2 regions of the Staphylococcus coagulans genome follow, and region 2 is predicted to be linked to the other one. Evidence: riboswitches for the same ligand, from Rfam matches in the RefSeq annotation. Region 2 holds a riboswitch; the other holds the start of a gene.

Region 1 (8,488 bases), 270 kb from region 2:
GGGACCCTCTTTTTATCGTTGGATTACGCTCCATATTTTTCACCTCTTTTAATTCATCATAAACTTCAAACCTTATATTTTCTATAAAAAAATACGTTTTTCTTTATCTTAATAACTTCTTAATAAAACGGTACAAATATTAATAATCTCCTTATAAAAATTTTTATATAATAATTCCTGCAATAAGGAGGAGGTCAAGAGATGATTATCGTATTGGGTCTCATTGTCATCGTATTAATTGGCTATTTAGTATACGCCTTAATTTACAGTGAAAAGTTTTAAATTCGATTATTGATGGAGGGAAAACATGGAAGTCGTTATCTTTTTAATCATCTTTCTTTTATGCGCATTTTTATTAAGTCGATACTTATATAGTGTTGCATTATTAATCCCTACACCGGCAGATAAGGTGTTTTTAGGTGTGGAAGAAGGGATTTACAAAGTGTTAGGCACAAAGTTAGAGCACATGTCGGGTAAGACATATCTGAAACATTTTCTACTATTTAATGGACTAATGGGAATCGTGTCATTCCTATTGTTACTGATTCAACAATGGCTCTTTTTAAATCCGAATCATAGTTTAAATCAATCGGTTTCATTGGCGTTTAATACGGTCGCTTCATTCTTAACGAATACGAACTTACAGCATTACGCTGGAGAATCTGGACTCACTTATTTAACACAGATGATTGTCATCACTTATTTGATGTTTACGTCTAGTGCTTCAGGTTATGCGGTTTGTATTGCGATGTTGCGTCGACTAACGGGGATGACAGATGTCATTGGCAACTTTTATCAAGATGTTGTACGGTTTATCGTTCGCGTTTTAATACCGCTATCATTTCTTGTGAGTATTCTTTTGACGAGTCAAGGCACACCACAAAATTTAAAAGGTAACCTAACGTTGCATACGATCACGGGAAAAATTCAACAAATCGCATATGGTCCTATCGCATCATTAGAGTCCATTAAACATATCGGTACAAACGGTGGCGGCTTTTTAGGCGCCAACTCATCAACACCATTTGAAAATCCGACTGTATGGTCGAACTATATTGAAATGTTGAGTATGATGTTGATTCCTGGTGCGCTTGTCTTCCTATTTGGAAGAATGTTGACAAAAAGTGGTAAACAAATTCATGCGCACGCTTATGTCATATTTGGAACAATGTTGCTATTTTTTTTAGTTTTCTTCACGATTGCCATTATTTCAGAGTACAAAGGTAACGTTGTGTTGTCGCATTTAGGTGTGGTTGGACCGAATATGGAAGGAAAAGAAGTGAGATTTGGCCCAGGGCTTTCAGCGCTCTTCACGACGATTACAACAGCATTTACGACAGGTACAGTTAATAATATGCATGATACGCTTACACCGTTTGGTGGTTTTGTACCTTTAATATTAATGATGCTTAATGCTATTTTCGGTGGTGAAGGTGTTGGATTAATGAATATGTTGATTTTCGTCTTATTAACAGTATTTATTTGTAGTTTGATGGTAGGGAAAACACCAAACTATTTAGGAATGAAAATAGAAGGACGAGAAATGAAGCTCATCGCATTGACATTTTTAATTCATCCGATATTGATTTTAGTTGCGACTGCATTCGCTTTTGTTATTCCTGGTGCGAGTGACGCATTAACGAATCCTTCATTTCATGGTATCTCACAAGCGCTTTACGAAATGGCATCATCATCAGCCAATAATGGTTCTGGGTTTGAAGGACTCGCAGATGATACGACGTTCTGGAATGTCTCAACCGGTATCGTCATGTTGATTGCGCGTTATATACCTATCATTTTACAAATTATGATTGCTTCAAGCTTAGTTAATAAAAAAGCATATCAAAAAGATGATCAGACCGTGGCTATCGACAAACCTTTCTTTGGTGTATCACTCACAATTTTTATTATTTTATTGAGTGGTTTGACATTTTTACCAGTGTTATTACTTGGACCTATTGGAGAATTTTTATCATTAAAATAAAGGAGGATATGTTGAATGAATCAATCATCTCATGTCTTGAATGGCGCGATAGTCAAACAAGCCGTCAAAGAGAGTTTTATAAAATTAAACCCTGCATATCTCATTAAAAATCCAATTATGTTTGTTGTAGAAGTAGGGATGGTTTTAACATTAATTATGACGATCGTCCCACAAATTTTTACAGATGATGCGATGTCACGGCTTTATTTATTTACAATTTTTGTGATTTTATTATTGACGATTCTATTCTCTAATTTTTCAGAAGCCATTGCTGAAGGACGAGGTAAAGCACAGGCGAATAGTCTTCGTGAAACAAAATCAAATATGGTTGCACGTCGAATTATAGGCGATGAAAAATATGAAACGATTGATGGTTCTGCGTTAAAACGTGGAGATCGCATCCTTGTTAAAGCCGGGGAAACTATCCCATCAGACGGAACGATTATTGAAGGGATTGCAACGGTTGATGAATCTGCAATTACAGGGGAATCAGCACCAGTGATTAAAGAATCAGGTGGTGATTTTTCAGGTGTTATTGGTGGCACAACGGTAACATCGGATTGGCTCGTTATTGAAGTTGATAGTGAGGAAGGGGCTACGTTTTTAGATAAAATGATTGCCTTAGTCGAAGGTGCACAACGTAAAAAAACGCCGAATGAAATTGCACTTTTCACCTTACTTATTACTTTAACGATTATCTTTTTAGTTGTTATCTTAACGTTTTATCCTATTGCACAGTACTTAAAACTGAATGTGCCCATTGCAACGTTGATCGCATTAACAGTATGTTTAATACCGACAACGATTGGGGGATTACTTTCAGCTATTGGTATTGCTGGGATGGACCGCGTTACACAATTTAATATTTTAGCTAAAAGTGGACGCTCTGTAGAAACATGCGGAGACGTAGACGTATTAATTTTGGATAAAACCGGCACAATTACTTATGGTAACCGTTTAGCGGAATCATTGATGCCCGTGCATGAAGAATGGTATGACAGATTGCTCGTCGCAGCTTATGAAACTTCTGTTTATGATGATACACCTGAAGGTAAAAGTATTGTTGCTTTGGCGCAAGCTTCATCGGTTCAATTACCGGACGAAGTCAAAGGTGACTACCAACCATTTAAAGCAGAAACACGTATGAGCGGTATTATCATAGGAGATCGCACAGTCTTTAAAGGGGCGCCTAATAGTATGATTAAATATGTTAAACAAAAAGGTGGCATGGTACCTTCTAATATTGAATCGCTGGTTACTGAAGTCTCTAGTAAAGGCGGAACACCTTTAATCGTCGTTGAAGATCAAACAATTTTAGGCGTCATTTACTTAAAAGATGTCATTAAAGAAGGATTGGTCGAACGTTTTCAAGAGTTACGTCAAATGGGCATCGAAACAGTTATGTGTACAGGTGATAACGAATTAACTGCCGCGACTATTGCGAAAGAAGCGGGTGTGGATCGTTTTATCGCAGAATGTAAACCAGAAGATAAAATAAAAGTCATTAAAGAAGAACAAGAAAAAGGGCATATCGTCGCAATGACAGGAGACGGAACAAACGACGCGCCTGCATTAGCACAAGCCAACGTTGGATTAGCTATGAACTCAGGTACATTAAGTGCAAAAGAAGCAGCAAATTTAATTGATTTGGATTCAAATCCAACGAAACTGATGGAAGTTGTTAAAATCGGTAAACAATTATTGATGACGAGAGGTGCGTTGACAACATTTAGTATTGCGAATGATATCGCGAAGTATTTTGCGATTTTACCTGCAATGATGATGGTCACTGTACCGGAAATGAGTATTTTAAATATTATGCGTTTGCATTCTCCTGAATCTGCAATTGTTTCAGCGTTAATATTTAATGCACTGATTATTGCATTACTAATTCCAATTGCGATGAAAGGTGTGCGCATTAAAGGTGCTTCAACTGAGACCATCCTCATGAAAAATATGTTGGTCTATGGATTGGGTGGTATGATTATTCCATTTATTGGAATTAAACTCATCGATCTCATTGTTCAATGGTGGATATAGGAGGGTGTATATGAAAGCGATAAGAAGTAGCATGGGACTCGTTGTAATGACAATGGTTTTGTGTGGTGTCCTCTTTCCATTGGCTGTAACGGCAGTTGGACAGACGTTGTTTCACCACCAAGCTAACGGAAGTCTTGTGACACAGAATGGTAAGGTAGTAGGTTCGAATCTCATTGGACAGCAGTGGAATGAACCGCAATATTTTCACGGAAGAACGAGTGCTGTCAAATATAATATGGATAAAGCGACATTGAAAGAAAAAGGGGTGGCTTCTGGTAGTGATAACTATTCAAATGGCAATCCTGAACTTAAAAAGAGAGTAGAAGATTTAAAACAAGACGATGGACACCATACACCGATTGATGCAGTGACAGAATCTGGTTCAGGTTTAGATCCGGATATTACGGTGGATAATGCAAAACAACAGGTGGCACGTATTGCAAAACAACGAAATCTCTCACCACAACAAATTGATCAATTAATTACAAAGCAAGCACATAAAGGAACGATGTATGATGACTATGTGAATGTGTTGGCGTTAAATATGGCTTTAGATCATCTGTCAGCACATTAATTATTGATTGTACAATGGCCGTTGTAGGGGCTATGATGATATGATAGAAGAGATGAGGCTGGGGTTATTTCCTCAATTCAAACGCTCTAAGATTGTTTTTAATGAAACTGTCTTAGAGCGTTTTTGGTGTTGTTTGCTTATATGGATGGCTTCGCTTTCCGAGGGGACAGCCTCAGCCTGTAGTCTTCGTCTTGTCCTGTTCCCTCAGGCGTCTTGCCATCCATCTGTCGTTAAAAATAAAAGACGATTCATTGTAACAATGAGTCATTGAACAAGGTCCAACGGCTAATGGCTTCATAAGTCAGTGGAAAGTATTCTATAGATTGATGGCTAATTTGTGCAACTGAATATAACATAAAGAAACGCCACAATGATAGTGAACATAAGATGTGGATTACACGGCGTGAAAACTAAGATGAATGAGGTCTAAAAAGGGTATTTTCTGGTACAGGACAAGAGACTTTATTTTATTCGTGACACAATCTATCGTAAAATATAACAACCAAAAAGAAAGGAGAGAAAAGATGTCATCATCAACACATCAAGCCGCTAGTAAGGCTTATGGAAAAGTTTGGCTCTTTTTTGTTTATTATTGGCTTATTTTTGGCATTTCAACTTATTTAGGTCAATTTTTACCAGAAGCATGGCGCCAACCGTTATCGATAGGATTACTTATCCTTATCCTTACTTCGATGGTTGTACAACGTGTACGTTTTAGTGGTCCTATCATTTCACATATTTATACCATTGTTGCAGGCTTATTATCCTATGCCACATTTATGTATACGTTAGAAGATTTGGGGCCAAGTGTATTTTTTAATACTGTTTTATTAGCAATTGCGGCGTTTCTTATCTTTGGCTTTTTAGGTTATTTTTTGATAAAAGATGCTTCAAGTATCGGAAAATATTTATTCGTAACACTTATCGCTTTAATTTTAGCAAGTCTACTCGGATGGTTTATCCATAATCCGATTTACCATACGCTTATTGCTGTGGTGGGTTTGTTATTATTCTTATTGTATACCCTTTACGACTTTAATCGAATGAAACGAGGACAATTTTCACCTAGAGAGATGGGTTTCAATTTGTTCTTAAACCTTTTCCGTATTATTCGTTATGTGTTAGAATTAACACGTATGGTAAAACGTTAACGCAATTGAATAGATAAAACGATTCCACTGGAAGTGCCATTGCGAATGGCTGAGATTGAAATGCGATTTCAAAATTCCTGAACCTGATCCAGTTCGTACTGGCGTAGGAAAGTGGCTGAATTCGTGGGAATAACACGCTACTTTTCTTAATTTGATTTATGAAAAGTAGCTTTTTTTGTTGCGTTAAGGAGGATGGATACGATGATTGTAGTGGTTACACCTTATCAAAGGCTTGATCATACGCATATTCAACGCTTGTGCGCAATTGAACCTGATATTAATGGCGTCATTTTCAGGACGCCTATGAGAAAGCCTGAACTAGAAAAATGGATTTTAAAGTTGCATGATGAAGGTTTTCCAAAATCTAAAATGATTGTACATACGGATGTGCAGCTTGCCGAGCAATTGGGCATTCATCGCCTTCATTTCAGAGAAGGTGATGTTGGAGCTGAATATATCAAACAGAAGTCGCCGGATTATCGTATTAGTATGTCTACACATTCTGAAAACAGTATTCGCTATGCGCAAGCTCAACGTTTTGATTTTGTGTTGTTTGGTCATCTCTTTCCTACACCCTCTAAGCCCAATCAGCCACCGCGATCGTCTAGTGAAATTGCATCAGTGTTGTCTATTGACTTTCCTATTATTGCAATTGGAGGCATTCGTCTTGAGACAATCCAAAACGTTCCTACAGGTTTTTCGGGGATCGCATGTATCGGAAGTGCGTTTTCAAACGAAATCCATCAGTTTAAACAAATGATCACTTATTGGCATGCAAAGGAGTGAAGGTAATGCAAGTATATGTTAATGGTGAAAGGCAACTTTTCGATGAAGGTACTACGATTCGTGATATATTGAATCACTTTGGTATTGAGTCAAAACGCATGGCAGTCGAACGTAACGAAGAAGTTGTAAAACGCTCAGAGTGGGATACAACTGAAGTGCGTGAAGACGATCAGTTAGAACTTTTAGAATTTGTTGGAGGCGGTTAATGATGTTTAAAATTGGTAATTTAAGTTTCAATTCAAGATTATTTTTAGGAACAGGTAAATTCGAAAATGAAGAGATTCAATCTCGTGCGATAGACGCATCTGAAACAGAAGTACTTACATTTGCGGTACGCCGAATGAGTTTGTATGATGAAAAGTTGCCTAATCCTTTAGCCAATGTGGATTTATCTCAATTTACGACATTTCCAAATACCGCAGGTGCGAAAACGGCTGATGAAGCAGTACGTATTGCTGAATTGGCAAATGAAGCGGGTGTATGTGACATGATTAAAGTAGAGGTGATTGGTGACGATGAAACTTTATTACCTGATCCCCTCGAAACTTATAAAGCATGTGAAATTTTATTAGAAAAAGGCTACATTGTCTGTCCATATATTTCAGATGATGTTGTGTTAGCGAAACGTTTGGAAGCGCTTGGTGTACATGCCGTGATGCCACTTGCTTCGCCAATTGGTACAGGAAGAGGTATTAGCAATCCTTTAAACTTGCGATACATTATAGAAAAAAGTCAAGTTCCTGTTATTGTCGATGCGGGCATAGGTTCGGCAAAAGACTGTGCGGAAGCGATGGAACTTGGGGCAGATGCGATATTATTAAATTCTGCGGTATCACGTGCTAAAGATCCTGTGAAAATGGCAGAAGCAATGAAAAAAGGAATTGAAGCGGGTCGTTTGAGCTATGAAGCGGGTCGTATTCCTATTCGCTATAATGCTGTTCAATCAAGTCCATCAGAGGGGTTAGGGTTCTTATAATGACCCGCTATAACAGACAAGAGAAATTTAAACCTTTTGGTCAACAAGGACAACTCCAACTGCAGCAATTACATGTGATGGTTATCGGTGTTGGTGCGCTAGGAAGTGGTATCGCAGAACAATTGACGCGAAGTGGTGTCGGCCGTTTAACAATCGTTGATAAAGATGTGGTGTCCTTATCTAATTTACATCGTCAAAGTGGTTATACTGAAGCGGATGCACAAGCCATGATGCCGAAAGTATTTGCATTACAACAACATCTATCAGCAATGAACCATGAGGTGACGATAGAACCATTGAATGAGGAAATCACCGCAAGAAACATATTGGGCATCCTCAATGAAACGCAACCCGACATGATTTTAGATGGACTCGATCGATTTGAAACACGTTATTTAGTTAATGAAGCCTCTAGAAAGTTAAATATACCTTATATTTATGGGGCTGTAGTGGGGAGCCAAGTGAGTGTTTTTCCAATTCATCAAGATGGTCCATGCTTACATTGTGTAATGCCAGATGTGCCAGATACAATGGAAAGTTGTGATATTAATGGTGTTCTTCCACCCGCTGTTCATATGGCGAGTAGTCTGGTTGTAGCAGAAGTCTTTCATTATTTGATGCATGGTGATTTTTCTTATCGTATGACGACAATGGATATTTATCGTGGCAAAATGAAAACATTGTCTATCACAGCATTGAAAGAAGAAGATTGTAAAGTTTGTGCTCAACATCAATATGATCGATTAAATCATAAGCAACTCGAACAAACACAATTACTGTGTGGTGGCGTTTATCAATATAGACTCTCTCCAGAGCAGTTTTCAGCAAAAATCCATCCAAGTGTGACATGTTTAATCGAAAATCATTTTATTAAACGATTACAATATAAAGACTATGAAATGACATTATATCAAGATGGACGGTTGTTGATTTATCATGCGTCAGATCAGCAAACGGCGCATGAATTAGTACAACGA
Region 2 (8,488 bases):
AAAGTTGCACGCACAGAAGATGATGCAATTCAATACGTTGATTTACTATTAAAAGAAGGTCTAAAAGAAAGCGAAATCGTGGTATTAAGCAGAGAAAAATTGAAAACAGATCGATTCAATGATTCACAAATTCAACACAAATCAACTAACGGAACAGTCAGTGATAAATTTATGCGCTTTTTTATCGGTGAAGATGCTGAAGAGGCCGCTTTGTCTAAATATAATTTCTCTGAAAATGAGCGAGAGGACCTTAAACAAGACATTATGAATAATAAAATTATAATCATCGCGCAAAGAGTTGATCACGAATGCAATGAAGTTCCAGAAAATAATGCTGCATATCAAACGCCAGATGATGACAAACATGCTCCTTCTGAACATAAAGGGGATATTGAATAAATCGATTGGGCGCTAGGTTCTATTGTTACTGCATGATTTCATAATCAATGATGGGGACGGGAATATGAGATAAATATGGAGATTTATAGAAACACTTAATTTCCATACACTCTCGCTCGTTCCCTTATTGTTTATCCTTTATTTTGACATCATGGTCAGTCATGAATAGTCCAACTTAGTCATCTATTTTATCAGAAAAAACAGTCACAAATGACTCCTCAACTATCTATATGTATTGCTACATCATTGCAATGACCCTATATACTTGCAAGAATAAACGAGAGTTAACTTAAAAGAGGTGACGTAACATGAACTTTGTACATATTAAATCTACGCATGATCGATGGTATGAGCCAGCAATAGCATTCTATAAAAATAAATTAGACCATCTTGTTACAGAAGATGCGTCTGTTTTTGCGCGATCACTTAAAACAGATAAAACCCAACATGACTTCGTATTTATTGTTGGTATTGAAGACGACGCGATTGTGAGCTTGGCGACAGCCCACTATGAAGCGACGACAAATGTCGGCTTTATTATTTATCTTCTTGCACAACACAGCCAAGATTGTGAAGCCTGCTTGAAAACGACTTTAGAACAGATTGAGCATGAGCTGAATCGTATATCTAACCAACTTCACGGTCGTGACGTTAATTTCTTTATGTTTGAATCTACATTTGAATCTAACGATGTTGATGAAGAAACAGCAAGAAAAATTAACTTCCGTCGTCACTTTTTAACAGAAAACGGCTACGAAAAGCAAACTGAAATTACATACTTACAACCTTCATTAGATCGTAACGGTAAGCCCATTCCTTTAGATTTATATGTGAAAGGCAATATTCCTTTAACTAAGGATATTTTTGGTACAAGTGTTAAATCCTGCTACATTTTAAAATATGTGTATGCGAATCAAATACCACGACGTATCATTTATCCATTACTTGTCAAAATGGGTTTACGCAAAGAACATCGTCCATAAGACCTTGAAATCAATGCTTAAAGCCGTTAAAATAATGAGAGAGGCAGACTGACGGGTCACTGAACGCACACTTCCGTACGTCTAAAAAGAATAGAAAGGATCTAATGATATATGCTGACAAAAGAATTTGCCCAAAGATCAGGCTTAAGTGAAAAGCAAGTACGTAAAATCGTACAGCATCTTGAAGAACGTGGTTACCATTTAAATAAAACAGAATACCGTGGTCGAGAAGCGACTGATTTTAAAGAAGAAGATATTGAATTATTCCAAGAGATAACAGAACGTGTTGCACGTACAAATAGTTATGATCTTGCTTTTGAAGAGTTAGAACAAGAAAAAGACTTTCTACAAGTTATCGTCAAAGAAGATAAACAACACTTGCCGAGCGATCAACAAGTGCCTCAACTTATCAATGAATTACGCAATGAAATCAATAAAATGCGTGAAGAACGTCAAATGTTAGGTCAGATGGTCAGCCAAGTTCATCAACAGCAAGAAGAATTAAAAGCGTTACATACCCAATTAAATCAACAACTTGAATCGAATAGTAAGTCCCTTGAATCACTGACAGCCGCACAAAAGGAACAAAGTGAACAATGGAGTCAAACACAACAAAGCATCGAGACTCAAACTAAAGAACAGCAGGCACTTGCGCAATCGATTCAAAGCAATGAAAAGAAAGGCTTCTTCCAACGTTTATTCGGTGGTTAAAGCGATTCAACCTTTGCGTAACTTGCATATTTCTAATATGAAAGTTACAATAATTAATGAAATCAAATAAAAATTTATATGCTAGGGGTGCTCGAGGCGAGCTGAGAAAGAATGTATCTTAACTCTTTGAACCTGAGGTGGTTAGAACCAACGAAGGAAAGCGTATGATGACAATGAACTTATTTCAACTCATTTTAATGATGACTCAATCATTTATTTCAATCATATACGTGTTCCTCCTGCATCCTTTCATGCAGGAGGCTTTTTTTATGAAACAAACAATTATTATTGGTGCCGGTGTTATGGGTTTATCCATTGCAAGACAGCTATCCTCTCAAAACCGACATATTCGGATTATCGATCGTTACACACCAAGAATGAATGCGTCGTACGCTGCGGGAGGCATGCTTGGTGCACAGAACGAGTTTTTCGAAGCCAATCCACTGTATCACCTCGCTATGGAAAGTCGTGCAATGATGCCTGAAGTTGCAGCCGACCTCGAGCGAGAAACTGGAATTAATATTGAATACCAAAAATACGGCCTAATTAAAGTTGCCTCTCAAAAACAAGATATCCAAGCAGTAGAAGCGCAATTCCAATTTTTACATAGCCAAGATCACACAATTAAACAACTCTCAAAATACGCTCTAAAACAACGTTTCCCAAAACTCAATCCTAACCAAAGTGCTGCTTTTAAAATCCAAGATGACGGGCAAATTAATGCAAACACCTATACGAAAGCCCTGATTGCTTCCGTTATAAAGCGCGACTATATCGAACTCATGACACAGACCGAAGTCTTAAAAGTCGAACGTCATCACAGCGGTTATACAGTCATCACATCTAAAGGCAACTTTTCAGCAGATGAATTGATTATTGCTGCAGGCGCTTGGTCTGGGACGTTACTCCAACAACTTCATATCCAATTACCTACTCAACCAGTTAAAGGTGACGTTAAACTGATTGCCTCTTGTTATAAAGGATTGAAGGAAACCATTTTTAATATGAATGGTTGTTACATCGTGCCCAAATTGCCTAATCGTTTCTTAATTGGTGCGACCTCAGACTTCGATAGTTGGAGCATTGAAAATAATGAGAACAACTTGTCATGGTTAGATCAAGAGAGCTTGTCTATGATTCCGCAACTCAAAAATCATCATGTGATTAAAACATGGACGGGCATTCGACCTATCACACCTAACCAAGAACCTATTATGGGAGAGGTTGAAGACCATCTTTATGTGTCCACAGGACATTATCGAAACGGTATTTTACTCTCACCTATAGCAGGTTCACTGATGGCAAAATTGATTGACGGCCATGCTAAAGCGAAAGAACAGCTTACGCCCTTTTCGCCCAAAATTGCTCAGATAAAAAATAAAGCTTGATTTTATACTTTTTTCCTATTATCCTATTGTATAAGTCGGAATTAAGAAGGAAGCGTATTTTGATATGTCTGTGTTTTTAACTATTATTAATCTAATTATTTTTATTTTCGCTCTTATTGGACTTTGGTTCATGACGAAAAAACATGTTAAATTCCCTAAACGTGTCTTTACTGCACTTGGTTTAGGGATCTTATTAGGCCTTCTACTCCACCTCATTTATGGTGTTGATAGCAAAGTCACATCAAAAACGACAGAGTGGGTTGGCTTAGTGGGAGATGGTTACATTGCACTCTTGCAAATGATTGTTATCCCATTAATCTTTGTTTCAATTGTTGCTGCTTTTACGAAAATTGATATTGGTGAAAAGTTTGCCAAAATGGGCGGATTGATTTTTGCTTTCCTTATTGGAACAGTAGCAATTGCAGCAATCATCGGTATTATTTATGCAGTTGTCTTTAATTTAGATGCCTCTAGCATTGACCTCGGTCACGCTGAGAATGCACGTAGCTCTGAAATTGCAAGTCAGGCAAAAGAATTAACGGCAACGACATTACCTGCTCAAATTTTAGAGTTAATTCCATCTAATCCATTTTTAGACTTTACGGGTCAACGTGCGACATCTACAATTGCTGTCGTGATCTTTGCGGCTTTTGTCGGCTTTGCCTTTTTACGCGTTTCACGTAAACAACCTGAAAATGGGCATACACTTAAACGTGGTATCGATGCGGTCTATTCACTTGTGATGGCTATCGTTACATTTGTTTTAAGACTTACACCGTATGGAATTTTAGCAATTATGATGAAAACTATTGCGACGAGTGACTTTGCTGCCATTTGGACGTTAGGAAAATTCGTTATTGCGTCTTATGCTGCACTCATCACAATGTATATCATTCATCTAATCATTCTTGCAATCATTGGTGTAAACCCAATTCAATATATGAAGAAAACAGCCGAAGTAATCTTATTCGCCTTTACTTCACGTTCAAGTGCCGGGACATTACCATTAAATGTTCAAGCACAAACGAACCGTTTAGGTGTGCCTCAAGCCATTGCAAACTTCTCTGGCTCATTTGGTCTTTCGATTGGACAAAACGGTTGTGCGGGTATCTATCCTGCCATGTTAGCAATTATGGTTGCACCTGTCGCTGGCGTAGAGGTTGATTTTAAATTCCTTGCAACTGTTGTTATCGTCGTCGTACTCAGCTCATTTGGTGTTGCTGGTGTCGGAGGCGGTGCAACATTTGCATCTATCCTTGTACTTTCAGCTTTAAATTTACCAGTCGGACTCGCTGGGGTGCTCATCTCTGTTGAACCTTTAATTGATATGGGACGTACAGCGCTAAATGTTAACGATTCAATGTTAGCAGGTACTGGAACAGCTAAATTAACAAAACAACTAAATGAAGATACGTTTAATTCAAATCATTATGATGAATTAACACCACAACATTAATAACATCACAACAAAACCCCTTTCAATCTTACGTGTGGAAAAGATTTGAAGGGGTTTTTGTTATTAAAACTTTATGATTTTAGATACTGTCAATTAATAGTTCGCTGATTTATTTTCTATTAAAACCTGCCATTTGCAACCATTCTTTCATTTCTGTGCGTTGCTTACTGCTCATAAATGCCGCTACTTGTTGTGACCACGTTTCACTTCGCTCACCGTTTGTACGCTGACTATAATATTGCGAAACTTCTCGATCATACTCCTCAAGCTGTTTTGATAACTGTTCATCATCTTGTGAATACGTATCAATATGAAAGACATGTTCACGTGGTAATCTTGGTTTTGGAGAACCATTTTCGTTATCTGCTGGTACGCCTAACGCCATTCCAAACACTGGAAAAACATGTTCAGGTAATTTTAATATTTCTCTCACACGCTGTACATCATTACGTAATGAACCTAAATAAACAATACCATAGCCCATATCTTCTGCAGTCAGTGCTATATTTTGTGCCGCCAACGCCGCATCTACAGTACCTACGAGTAATCCCTCAGCTGACTCAAAGCTATCTTCCATATTAGCTTCAAGCTTTTCACTAATTAACTGATGACGGTGATAGTCAATCACAAAAACAAGTAAATATCCATTTTCAACGACATAAGGCTGCCCAGATACCTCTTTTAAAGCTTCTTTCTTTTCAGCATCTTCTACACCAATAATCGATGTTGTCTGTAAATAGCTAGAAGTTGAAGCCATTTGTCCTGCCTCAATTAATTTTTCGACCGTGTCTCTACTGATTCGATCTGATTTAAATTTTCTAACTGAGTGATGTCGTTTTGCCAAATCATACACATATTCTGACATTTATAAACACTCCTTATCCTTTTTCTATATCCTATCAAAACACTCAAGAAAACGCATGTCCCTTGCATCTCATGCATACCCTTAAATCGTAGAAAAATAACAACAGAGGATACGATTTATATCGAATTGTATTCACTATTAATCGCACCAGGTGTGCTTATCTATGAATACATTTTAACCTAAGAAATAATGCCTCATTATTAAATAATCATTGCGGATTGAGCGGTTATATATTTTCATACTATATACTTGTAATTGAGAATCAGCATCCGTAAATGATATTAGCAGGCGTCTTATTAATCCCTCATTTGAATTGTTTAACACTTTTTAGAATAAAATTTATAACGCCTTTATTATCCAATTTCAAGCCTTTTTCATCATTAAGATGATACATTTATTAGAATTTAAGTCTCAATTTTTATCGCTTTAATCGCGCTAACTATGGCAAAAACGCTGATTCCACTGTCTTTCTTAGTGTATGTCCCTTTCAACAATGATATTTATTTGACGGAAAGCATGTTCCATGTCATAATAGCTATTGAGATTAGAATTATTATTAATAAGGAATTATAATTAAGACGAGACGTCTTTACATTCTAATCTAAAATAATAATGATTCATATAATAGGAGGATTTCGATTATGTCATTAATTGGTAAACAAATCGAGGAATTTTCAGCACAAGCTTACAACGCAAAAACAGATGAATTTGTTGAAATTTCACACGAAGACTTAAAAGGTAGCTGGAGTGTTGTTGTATTCTACCCAGCAGATTTCTCTTTCGTATGTCCAACTGAATTACAAGATGTTCAAGAACAATATGCGAAATTACAAGAACTTGGTACAAACGTATACTCTGTTTCTACAGATACACACTTCGTACACAAAGCTTGGCATGATCACTCAGACGCAATTAGCACATTAGAATACACAATGATTGGTGACCCATCTCAACAAATCACACGTTTATTTGATGTATTAGATGAAGAAAAAGGTCTTGCACAACGTGGTACTTTCATCGTTGACCCTGACGGTGTTGTACAAGCTGCAGAAATCAATGCAGACGGTATCGGCCGTGACGCAAGTACACTTGTTCACAAAATCAAAGCTGCACAATATGTGCGTGAAAATCCAGGTGAAGTTTGCCCAGCAAAATGGGAAGAAGGCGGCGAAACTTTAACTCCAGGATTAGACTTAGTCGGTAAAATTTAAGGAGGCTATGCTGCATGTTAAATCAAGAATTGAAGCAACAATTATCGCAACTTCTTGATTTGATGGAAGGTGACGTTGTACTTAAAGCAAGTACAGGTTCTGATGAAAATTCACAAAAAGTCGATAACCTTGTGAATGAAGTCGCAGAAATGTCATCTCGAATTACAGTAGAAAAAGCTGATTTAAAGCGTACACCTAGCTTTAGTATCAATAGACCTGGAGAGGACACTGGCATCACATTTGCTGGTGTCCCTCTTGGTCATGAATTCAACTCTTTCGTTCTTGCACTTTTACAAGTCAGTGGACGTGCTCCGAAAGAAGAACAATCTGTAATTGATCAAATCAAATCTATTGAACAACCACTTCACTTTGAAACTTATATCAGCTTAACTTGTCATAAATGTCCAGATGTTGTTCAAGCATTAAACTTAATGAGTGTATTGAACCCTAATATTACACACACTATGATTGATGGTGCTGTATTTAAAGAAGAAGCAGAAGACATCATGGCTGTACCTGCCATCTTCTTAAATGGTGAACAATTCGGTAATGGCCGTATGACTGTAACAGATATTTTGAGTACACTCGGTCAAGGTCCGGACGCATCTGCATTTGAAAACAAAGAAGTCTTTGATGTACTTGTTATTGGTGGCGGTCCTGCAAGTGCAAGTTCAGCAATCTATGCTGCACGTAAAGGGCTCACAACAGGTATTGTCGCTGATAGAATTGGTGGTCAAGTCAACGATACAGCAGATATCGAAAACTTAATCGGTGTTAAGAAAACAACGGGTCCATCATTATCAACTAACTTAGAAGAACATATTAAAGACTACAATATCGATGTTATGAAAGGTGTTCGTGCAGAACAACTTGAAAAAACAGACAAAACTGTATCAGTAACACTTGATAACGGTGCTGTTCTAGAAACACGTTCATTAATCATCGGTACAGGTGCACGCTGGAGAAAAATTGGGGTACCAGGTGAAGAAAAATACACGAACAAAGGTGTCGCATACTGCCCGCACTGTGACGGCCCTCTATTTGAAGGTAAAGATGTTGCAGTTATCGGTGGCGGAAACTCTGGTATTGAAGCTGCTATTGACTTAGCGGGAATTTGTAAAAATGTCACAGTATTAGAATTCTCTGACACGTTAAAAGCAGACTCTGTCTTACAAGAGCGTTTGAAATCATTACCAAACACACAAGTTATTACTAATGCAGCTACGAAAGAAATTACAGGTGATGATCGTGTAAACGGTCTGACTTATACAGATATGCAATCAAAAGAAGACAAACACATCGACTTAGATGGCGTTTTCGTTCAAATCGGTTTATCTCCTAATACAGAATGGTTAGGCGACTCTGTTCAACGTAACCGTATGGGCGAAATTGAAGTTGATCGTCTTGGTAATACAAATGTACCAGGTGTCTTCGCAGCTGGGGATTGCACAGACCAACGTTACAAACAAATTATT

The links. A riboswitch is a leader RNA that binds a small molecule or an ion and turns the genes downstream of it on or off. The one in region 2 is predicted to bind thiamine pyrophosphate.
Region 1: linked by a shared signal. The riboswitch ahead of KM149_RS10510 (thiamine phosphate synthase) and the one ahead of thiO (glycine oxidase ThiO) in region 2 are both predicted to bind thiamine pyrophosphate.

The regions. Positions count from the first base shown of each region.
Region 1 covers NZ_CP092966.1:2,189,030-2,197,517, reverse strand. The annotation lists gene KM149_RS10535 (sensor histidine kinase) at 1-34, opposite strand, end outside; gene kdpF (K(+)-transporting ATPase subunit F) at 202-282, shown strand; gene kdpA (potassium-transporting ATPase subunit KdpA) at 308-1,984, shown strand; gene kdpB (potassium-transporting ATPase subunit KdpB) at 2,000-4,024, shown strand; gene kdpC (potassium-transporting ATPase subunit KdpC) at 4,035-4,598, shown strand; gene KM149_RS10515 (Bax inhibitor-1 family protein) at 5,123-5,749, shown strand; TPP riboswitch at 5,769-5,876, shown strand; gene KM149_RS10510 (thiamine phosphate synthase) at 5,951-6,535, shown strand; gene thiS (sulfur carrier protein ThiS) at 6,541-6,741, shown strand; gene KM149_RS10500 (thiazole synthase) at 6,744-7,511, shown strand; gene KM149_RS10495 (ThiF family adenylyltransferase) at 7,511-8,488, shown strand, end outside.
Region 2 covers NZ_CP092966.1:2,461,429-2,469,916, forward strand. The annotation lists gene KM149_RS11840 (general stress protein) at 1-399, shown strand, start outside; gene KM149_RS11845 (hypothetical protein) at 708-1,382, shown strand; gene KM149_RS11850 (DNA-binding protein) at 1,494-2,093, shown strand; TPP riboswitch at 2,167-2,269, shown strand; gene thiO (glycine oxidase ThiO) at 2,363-3,481, shown strand; gene KM149_RS11860 (L-cystine transporter) at 3,546-4,937, shown strand; gene nfsA (oxygen-insensitive NADPH nitroreductase) at 5,047-5,802, opposite strand; gene ahpC (alkyl hydroperoxide reductase subunit C) at 6,444-7,013, shown strand; gene ahpF (alkyl hydroperoxide reductase subunit F) at 7,028-8,488, shown strand, end outside.